One region of the Mucilaginibacter mallensis genome, then DNA from elsewhere that is predicted to be linked to it. Evidence: riboswitches for the same ligand, from Rfam matches in the RefSeq annotation. Region 1 holds a riboswitch; each other region holds the start of a gene.
What was found. A riboswitch is a leader RNA that binds a small molecule or an ion and turns the genes downstream of it on or off. The one in region 1 is predicted to bind S-adenosylmethionine.

Region 1 (2,206 bases):
ACACTTTTAAGCCAAATAAACCAAATGCAGGCCTGATTACAAGGGGCACTACAATAAAGCAGGCGATATCAACCCAGCGCTCGTTTTTTGGCCATTTACCTTTGTACAGGCCGAATGAAAATTCAAGCACGCCAATAAAGACTAATAAAACCGGAAAACCGTAACCGTTAAGATTTTCTATTATTTTTTTGATGAATTCAATCGTTGCTTCCATTGGTAAAATTGCTTTTGTTGGTTATTGATTTTATGTTTTCTTTTTTAGCTGCTTTCTTTTCCCACGGCCTCTGCCCGGTTATGGTAAATGTGAGGAACATGAGCGCAATTGGCAGCACGTAAATAAACAGGCTCAGGATCAGGTTCCTGGTTATCTGTTTTTTTGTGGTTGTATCTATTTTCATGATTTGTTAGTTTTAATTTGTTTAACAGCGGGCTGTGGCTGACTGCTGTTGCCCTGTAATAATTTTTGCGTAAGGAAAAGCCCTCCTACGATAATGATAAAAGGTACCAGGGTGATGATAATACCAACCAGGATCTTTTTACCGATAAGGGATACATCTGATAATGTCATAGTTATTTTAGATTTATTGATTTATGATTTGATTAAATATTGGGCTGAATTACCAGTCTAAATGTTCTAAGAAGCGGTGAACAAGTCATAACATATCCTATCCGCTATGCGCGACCTATTTTCTTGAACCGGTAAAAGGATTAATGGAAATTACGCAGGATCAACAACAACAATAACAGCGTTCCGGCTGTAAGGTAATCACGCCCATGTGGGCTGGTATGTGTTTACTGATATGTAAAAATGCTTTCATTGCGGTTGTTTTACAATGCAAATATAAAAATATTTATTAAATACTAGTAAATATATAGATTTTATAGAATTAATTATATATTTGCATCATAATTGTTCTTTAATACTTATCCAGAAAGACAGAGGGAAAGGCCCTATGACGTCTTAGCAACCTGTACCGGCTACAAAATAGTTGGGTAAAAGGTGCTAACTCCTGCTCCATTTAAAATGGGGAAAGATAAGATGACAACAGAATTTAATATCCTCTCAGCGGGATTTTCTATTGCTTCTCTGCGATAAGTATTTACGAAACAGGTAAAAACACATTATTAAAGAAAAGCAAAAATGAAAATCTATCTCGACAACGCCGCCACTACCCAACTTGATACCGCAGTATTTAAAGCCATGACCCCATATTTGCTGGAGCATTATGGCAACCCATCATCGCACCATGCGCATGGGCGTGAGGCTAAACTGGCTATTGAAAATGCAAGGGCGACAATAGCCAGGCTTATCAATGCATCGCCCGAGGAAATTATTTTTACCAGCGGTGGTACTGAGGCTGATAATACGGCTATATTATCCACCATTCGCGTACAGCAAATAAAAAATGTGATCACTACGCCGTTGGAACATCATGCTGTGTTGCACCTGCTGGAGAATTTGGAAAAGCAGGGCGAGATCAAACTCAATTATCTAACCATAAATAAACAAGGCGAAATCGATCTGGCTGAGCTGGAGCAATTGCTAAAAAACAACGGGCGCTCATTGGTATCTGTTATGCATGCCAATAACGAGATCGGCAATTTGAATGATATTGATGCGATAGGCGAGCTCTGCGAGCGCTACGATGCCGTTTTTCATACCGACACGGTGCAAACCATTGGCCATTACCGTCATGATCTGCAAAAATTAAAGGCGCATTTTATAGCTTCATCGGCACATAAGTTTCATGGGCCAAAGGGAGTGGGATTTTTGTATTGTCGTAAAGGCACCGGCTTAACCAAACTATTGCATGGCGGTTCGCAGGAAAGGCAGCTGCGTGCAGGCACAGAAAATATTCACGGCATCATTGGCCTGGCTACAGCGCTTGAAATTGCTTACCAGGATATTGATGCACATCAAACCTATATACAAAACTTAAAGAACAGGCTCATCGCCAAACTAACAGAACAAATTCCGGGTGTTTCATTCAACGGAAATTCTGCTATCGCGGATAAGAGCCTTTACACCGTATTAAGCGTAAACCTGCCATTTACTGATGTTAACCTGCTGTCATACCTTGATCAGCAGGGCGTATCTGTTTCGGGCGGAAGCGCTTGTTCAACTGGTTCCGCATCGCATGTATTAAAAGCATTAAATAACGGGGCATCTGGCTATACCATCCGGTTTTCATTCAGTAAATTTAAT
Region 2 (2,206 bases), 1.7 Mb from region 1:
TTGTAAACTATGCTTGCAAAATAAACCCCTTTTAAAAAAATCTCATATAATTCCCGATTTTATGTACCAGGAATTATATGATGAAAATCATAAATTAATTTCATTCAATCCCCAAAATTACGTAAACGGAGAAAAAAGAATAAAGAACCCATCATCTGGTGAATACGAAGGTGGAATACTTTGCAAGAATTGTGATAATAATATTATAGGTTCTTATGAAACCTATGCTGCTAAAGCATTATTTGGAGAAAAACTAAATACAGAAGAATCTCCTATATTAAAAAACAATGCGGATAAAGGAGATAACACTCAATTTTCTATATTCAACAACGTAGACTATAGAAAATTCAAGTTATTCTTATTGTCAATTCTATGGCGTGCAAGCATATCTAAAAGAGCAACATTTGGATATATTAATTTAGGTCCACATGAAGATATATTAAGAAAAATGATTTTAGATGGTGATCCGGGAACTGAACATGAATACCCAATTTTCACTATGACCTATCTTAATGACAAAAAAATGCCAAGAGATATTATTCTTACACCGACGCGGAAAAGAACGAAAGCGGGCCATATATTTTATATATTTCCCATTGGTGGTTTAATTTATTCATATTATGTAAATTCCAAATATCATCCACTTCCAGATTATGTTAAAATTGGAACTATTTCAAAAGATAATAAATTTATTATAGTCAATATTCCTAAAGGCGAGGCATGGGATTTTCTATTTAATTACATGGGATTAAAATAATCTTATCATTTGATTTATACCAATGATAACTATAAAATACTCAATTTGAAATTAAATTTGGTTTAATAAATACTATCGCACTATATTTGCAACAATATTTGGTAGCGATATCAAATGAGATCAACTCCCCTTAAAAGGTTTTGATTTATAAAGAAGCGGCGAGAGATCAGGCTCAATTACCCGCTGGCAACCCTCTAAGTTTAGAGAAGGTGCCAATTCCTGTCCCGGCAAATAACACCGGGGGATATAAATTAACGACCATGAAAAGTTCAAAAAACACATTTTCACCCCAACCGAAAGCCTTAAAAGGTTCTTTGTTTGCTACATATAGCTATTCTACCGGCTGTATTTGTTGCTGTTGTTGAAGCAGTACACGTCTTTATTTTTCTTTTCCTGAAAAAAAACGCGTGTTACCTCACACAGGTATATGTTTTACCCTATCGTGAACTAGCCATAAATACAAATTTTTAATCACCTGTAAAATCAAATCAATATGTCAGCTACAAACTTAAAATTCGAAACACTGCAATTACATGCAGGCCAGGAAGTTGATCCTACAACCGGCTCACGCGCTGTGCCTCTTTATCAAACTACATCATACGTTTTTAACAATGCCCAGCATGGCGCAAATCTTTTCGCGCTAAAGGAATTCGGCAATATATATACCCGCATTATGAACCCTACTACCGATGTGTTTGAAAAACGCATCGCAGCATTAGAGGGTGGCGTAGCAGCGCTGGCAACAGCATCGGGTCAGGCAGCACAATTTCTGGCGCTTAATAATATCTTACAACAAGGGGATAATTTTGTGACCTCTCCTTTCCTGTACGGTGGTACTTACAATCAATTTAAGGTAGCCTTTAAACGCCTGGGCATCGAGGCTCGTTTTGCCAAAGATGATCATGCGGATAGCATCGAGTCATTGATCGATAAAAACACTAAAGCCATCTTTTTAGAAACCATAGGTAACCCGGGTTTTAATATCCCTGATTTTGAGAAGATCGCAGCTGTAGCTAAAAATCATGATCTGCCGTTAATAGTTGATAATACCTTCGGCGCAGCCGGATATTTATTCCGCCCGCTGGAACATGGCGCACATGTAGTTGTTGAATCAGCCACCAAATGGATTGGCGGGCACGGCACAACTATTGGCGGTGTTATTGTAGATGGCGGTAATTATAACTGGGGCAATGGCAAATACCTACAATTTACTGAGCCATCAGAAGGTTATCATGGATTAGTTTTCGCTGATGTATTTGGCGTTAACGGTCCGTTCGGCAATATACAATACATCATACGTGCACGTGTTGAAGGTTTGCGTGATTTTGGCTCATCACAATCGCCGTTTAATTCATGGTTATTAATACAAGGATTGGAAACATTATCCCTGCGTGTGCAACGCCATGTTGATAATGCGCTTGATCTGGCTAAATGGCTCGAACAGCATCC
Region 3 (2,206 bases), 1.3 Mb from region 1:
TTTGCACCACTTGCCTTTTCGCTGGTAATTAATTTTGGCTTTAACCGTATATCATACGTAGGTATGATAGCTATATTTTTGGCTTACGCGGCAACTATAGGCGTTACCTTAAGTATTTTCGGGCTTATCTATACATCCAGCTCCATATTTACCGTATTCTTAAGCGCGGCTTTTGTTTTCGGTGTAATGGCTGTATCAGGTTACAAAACAACCATGGACCTTTCCAAATTTGGGTCCATCATGTATGTAATATTTATCGGTGCTTTGGGTGTAAGCCTTATTAACTTCTTTATGCATAGCGATCAGTTAAGCTATATCATCAGCTTTGTGTTTGTAGCAGTTATGATAGGCCTTACCGCTTATTACATGCAAATGCTTAAACGCATTGGTGCAGGTGTTGAGTTTGGTACCGAAAGCACTAATAAATTAGTGATCATAGGTGCTTTTATCCTTTATACTACATTCATCAACCTGTTTATGTCCATGATGCGTATTTTTGGCAGAAGAAGATAATCGTAAACACATTATTTAAAAGAGCTGCCTCATAAAAAGGCAGCTCTTTTTGTTTTAGCCCATTGTTATCCTGAACGTAGTGAAGGATCTTCTTCAACTTGCATGGCCGCCATACAGATAGCAGAAGATTTTTTCGCTCACACCGTCAAGGCACCACCCTGCTCAAGAGATAGTTCTCCCTCCGGTCGAAATGACAGTAGGGTTATAGAGGGGCTAAATCACCCTATTGCATATTACAAGTTTATTGCGCACCTTTGCAGTGCTTATAGAGAAAGATGGAGGGATTAGACCCTGCGATGTCTTAGCAACCTGTGCTTCACAAGGTGCTACATTCTACTTAACCAGCTTCAAAAATCGGTTAGGAAAGATAAGCGAAAGTCAATATATCACCCGACTTTTCGACGTAAGCGTGTTTTTATTTAGTATCAGGTAGCTAGTATCAAGTAGCAAGATAATTTTATTATCCGCATTTGAGTTTAGCCGTATCAGGTGATTTTTTCATACTTGATACTTGATACTAAATACTTGCTACTCAACAAAATGGATATTAGAAAAGAATTAGAGAAACGTATACTCGTTATTGACGGCGCAATGGGTACCATGATACAACGGTACCAATTAACCGAGGCGGATTTTCGCGGGGAACGTTTTAAGGATCATGCATCAGACCTGCAGGGCAATAACGACCTGCTGAATATCACACGCCCGGATGTGATCAAGGCTATCCATGCTGATTATTTGGATGCCGGGGCAGATATCATAGAAACCAACACTTTCAGCACACAAATAATTTCACTGGCTGATTATCACCTGGAATACTTAGCTTATGAACTAAGCTTTGAAGGCGCGCGCCTTGCCCGTGAAGTTGCCGACGAATACAATAAAAAAACACCGGAGAAACCACGCTTTGTAGCCGGAGCCGTTGGCCCTACAAACCGTACCGCATCATTATCGCCGGATGTTAACGACCCGGGCTACCGTGCCGTTACCTTTGACGACCTGGCCGAAGCTTATTACGATCAGGTTCGCGGCCTTGTTGATGGCGGCTCGGATATGCTGCTGGTTGAAACCATATTTGATACCCTGAATGCCAAAGCGGCATTATTTGCTATAAACCGCTATGCCGATGAATCAGGCAAGCATTTGCCTATCATGATCTCGGGTACTATTACCGATGCATCAGGCCGTACTTTATCGGGCCAAACAGTTGAGGCATTCTGGAATTCTATCCGCCATGCTAACTTGTTATCCGTAGGCTTAAACTGCGCTTTGGGGGCAAGGGAAATGCGCCCGCACCTGGAGGAACTTTCTAATATAGCCGATGTATTTATCTCGGCCTATCCTAATGCGGGTTTGCCAAATGAGTTTGGTCAGTATGATGAAACAGCTCACGAAACCGCCCACCAGGTGGATGATTTTATGCAAGCCGGGCTGGTGAACATAGTAGGTGGTTGTTGTGGCACTACGCCCGAACACATTAAATGCATTGCCGATAAAGCGGCGCAATATCCCGCAAGGTTAATACCCGAAATAGCGCCAAACATGCGCCTGAGCGGACTGGAAGCCGTTACACTAACGCCCGAAAGCGTGTTCATGAACGTGGGTGAACGTACCAATATCACAGGCTCGCCAAAATTCTCCAAACTGATTTTGGGCGAGGATTACGAGGCTGCCCTAACCGTTGCCCTGCAGC
Region 4 (2,206 bases), 2.9 Mb from region 1:
CGGATTCCGGGATGATGTATTTAATCATCGTCCCGGCCCCGAAGACGGGGTTGCCGATGGCAGGGACGAGCTGATAAAAGCTGTAAGGCTACAAGTAAAAGCTGGTGTCGATGTCATAAAGATCGCATCAACAGGAGGCGTTTTTGAACTGGGCGATAATAATAAAAAAGCGAAGTTTACCATTGATGAAATTAAGGCGGTAGTAGAAACAGCCAACGATTACGGCTTGAAAGTTGCCTGCCATGCACATGGCGCCGAAGGGATAAGGAGGGCTATATTGGGCGGTGTAACCTCAATTGAACATGGTACTTATATGGATGATGAGGATATTAGGCTGATGAAACAATATGGTACCTGGTATGTACCCACTATTATTGCCGGTAAAGCAGTTGCCGATTCAGCAAAAAAAGGATATTATCCTCCAATTATTGCCGGTAAAGCGATTGCCTTTGGCGATCAGATCCAGCGGACTTTCGCAAAAGCTTATAAAGCCGGAGTTAAAATTGCTTTCGGAACTGATGCCGGTGCGTTTGACCATGGGCTGAACTACCTGGAGTTCGGGTATATGGTTGACGCCGGGATGCCGCCAATAGAAGCCATCAAATCGGCGACCTCTAATGCAGCCATACTTTTAGGAAAGGAGCAGGAATTAGGCAGTATCAGCAAAGGCAAGTTTGCTGATGTAATTGCAGTTGACGGCGACCCGCTAGCGGATATTAAAGTAATGAAAAACGTAGTGTTTGTAATGAAAGCGGGGAAAATATACCTTAGGTGATACCTAAATACATATGAGGTATATTTAATTAATAAAATATATAATATCTATAGGAATAGTAGAATATATTCATATATTTGTATTATAATTGTTCTTTAATACTTATCCAGAAAGACAGAGGGAAAGGCCCTATGACGTCTTAGCAACCTGTACCTGCTTATATTAGCAAGTAAAAGGTGCTAATTCCTGCTCCGGAAACGGAGACAGATAAGAAACAGCAGACTATCAATTAAAGGCATATTCTCTTGTTTTCTTTCTGGTAAGTATTTACAAACAAGTAAATAATTATTAAGCAAATGAAAATATACTTCCACGAAATCGTAAAAAAGCAAGCTGATCCTGGCATATCCAGCAATGAATGCTCTTGTTTAACAAATTCATCCAGCAGTAAAACACTAACCAGAATTAATTACGCGATGGATATATTATCGCCAAATTTTCATTATTGCATATAAAACTAATACAGTCGCGTGACCGAGAGGATAGGTAAGGGCCTGCAAAACCCTGTACGGGAGTTCGAATCTGCCCGCGACATCAATAAACACCTAAATCACAATTAGAAATGAAGAAAATAATAATCGCGGCCTTAACTTTTATTATTTACGCCAATGCTTATTCGCAGGTACTTGCACCGGTAAAATGGTCATATGGCGCTAAAAAAGTTGATAATTCAACAGCCATAATATTTATAAAAGCCACAATTGATAGTGGCTGGCATATTTATTCGCAAACAGTTAAAGATGGCGGCCCTGTAAAAACCACATTAACTTTTACTCCCGCAGATGGTTACAGTTTATTAGGTATTACCGCTGAACCCAAACCAATTACTCATTATGAAAAGGCTTTCGATATGGATGTGCAGTATTTTGAAAAATCGGTTGTTTTTCAGCAAAAGGTAAAGCTCGCTTCTAATCAACAGCTAGTTAAAGGCAGTATACAATTTATGGCCTGCAACAGCAAGCAATGCCTGCCGCCTGATGATGTTGATTTTACTATACTTGTAAAATAGATTAGAAAAGCAGATTATATGATTTATATCATATAATTAACAAAAAAATAAACTTTAAATGCCGCCAGATTAAATATTTTTTTTAATTTGGTCTATAAAAATAAGCAGACAATAGCCACCAATTGATCTGTGAAACAAAGAGGCGAGACCTTAAAGTCTCCCCAATACTTAAACTATACCATGAACGCAGAGTTTAACTATTTTCAGTATAATCCTATAAACACACAGGCCGGTGGCAGCCATACCTGTTGTTGTCATTACAATATATAAAGCCTACTATCCATAGCGGTAATAACCTGTTAAGGTTAACATCCTGGCTGTGAAAATTGTATTTGCTTTTTGTAATGGTGGAAATTCATCGAGCTTACTTTCTACACAGTCCAGGGTGTTAACTCCTTCAGGCTATCGTTATGCAATTCAAT

Region 2: another riboswitch for S-adenosylmethionine. It lies ahead of BLU33_RS10745 (O-acetylhomoserine aminocarboxypropyltransferase/cysteine synthase family protein); the one in region 1 lies ahead of BLU33_RS03790 (cysteine desulfurase family protein).
Region 3: another riboswitch for S-adenosylmethionine. It lies ahead of metH (methionine synthase); the one in region 1 lies ahead of BLU33_RS03790 (cysteine desulfurase family protein).
Region 4: another riboswitch for S-adenosylmethionine. It lies ahead of BLU33_RS15510 (protein-disulfide reductase DsbD domain-containing protein); the one in region 1 lies ahead of BLU33_RS03790 (cysteine desulfurase family protein).

The regions. Positions count from the first base shown of each region.
Region 1 is NZ_LT629740.1:926,472-928,677, forward strand. It holds gene BLU33_RS03780 (sterol desaturase family protein) at 1-214, opposite strand, end outside; gene BLU33_RS03785 (hypothetical protein) at 198-398, opposite strand; gene BLU33_RS25005 (hypothetical protein) at 395-568, opposite strand; SAM riboswitch class I at 922-1,041, shown strand; gene BLU33_RS03790 (cysteine desulfurase family protein) at 1,142-2,206, shown strand, end outside.
Region 2 is NZ_LT629740.1:2,594,405-2,596,610, forward strand. It holds gene BLU33_RS10740 (hypothetical protein) at 62-757, shown strand; SAM riboswitch class I at 900-1,010, shown strand; gene BLU33_RS10745 (O-acetylhomoserine aminocarboxypropyltransferase/cysteine synthase family protein) at 1,251-2,206, shown strand, end outside.
Region 3 is NZ_LT629740.1:5,679,988-5,682,193, reverse strand. It holds gene BLU33_RS23400 (Bax inhibitor-1/YccA family protein) at 1-513, shown strand, start outside; SAM riboswitch class I at 774-887, shown strand; gene metH (methionine synthase) at 1,054-2,206, shown strand, end outside.
Region 4 is NZ_LT629740.1:3,845,325-3,847,530, reverse strand. It holds gene BLU33_RS15515 (metal-dependent hydrolase family protein) at 1-775, shown strand, start outside; SAM riboswitch class I at 875-989, shown strand; tRNA gene BLU33_RS25160 (tRNA-Cys) at 1,240-1,310, shown strand; gene BLU33_RS15510 (protein-disulfide reductase DsbD domain-containing protein) at 1,338-1,784, shown strand.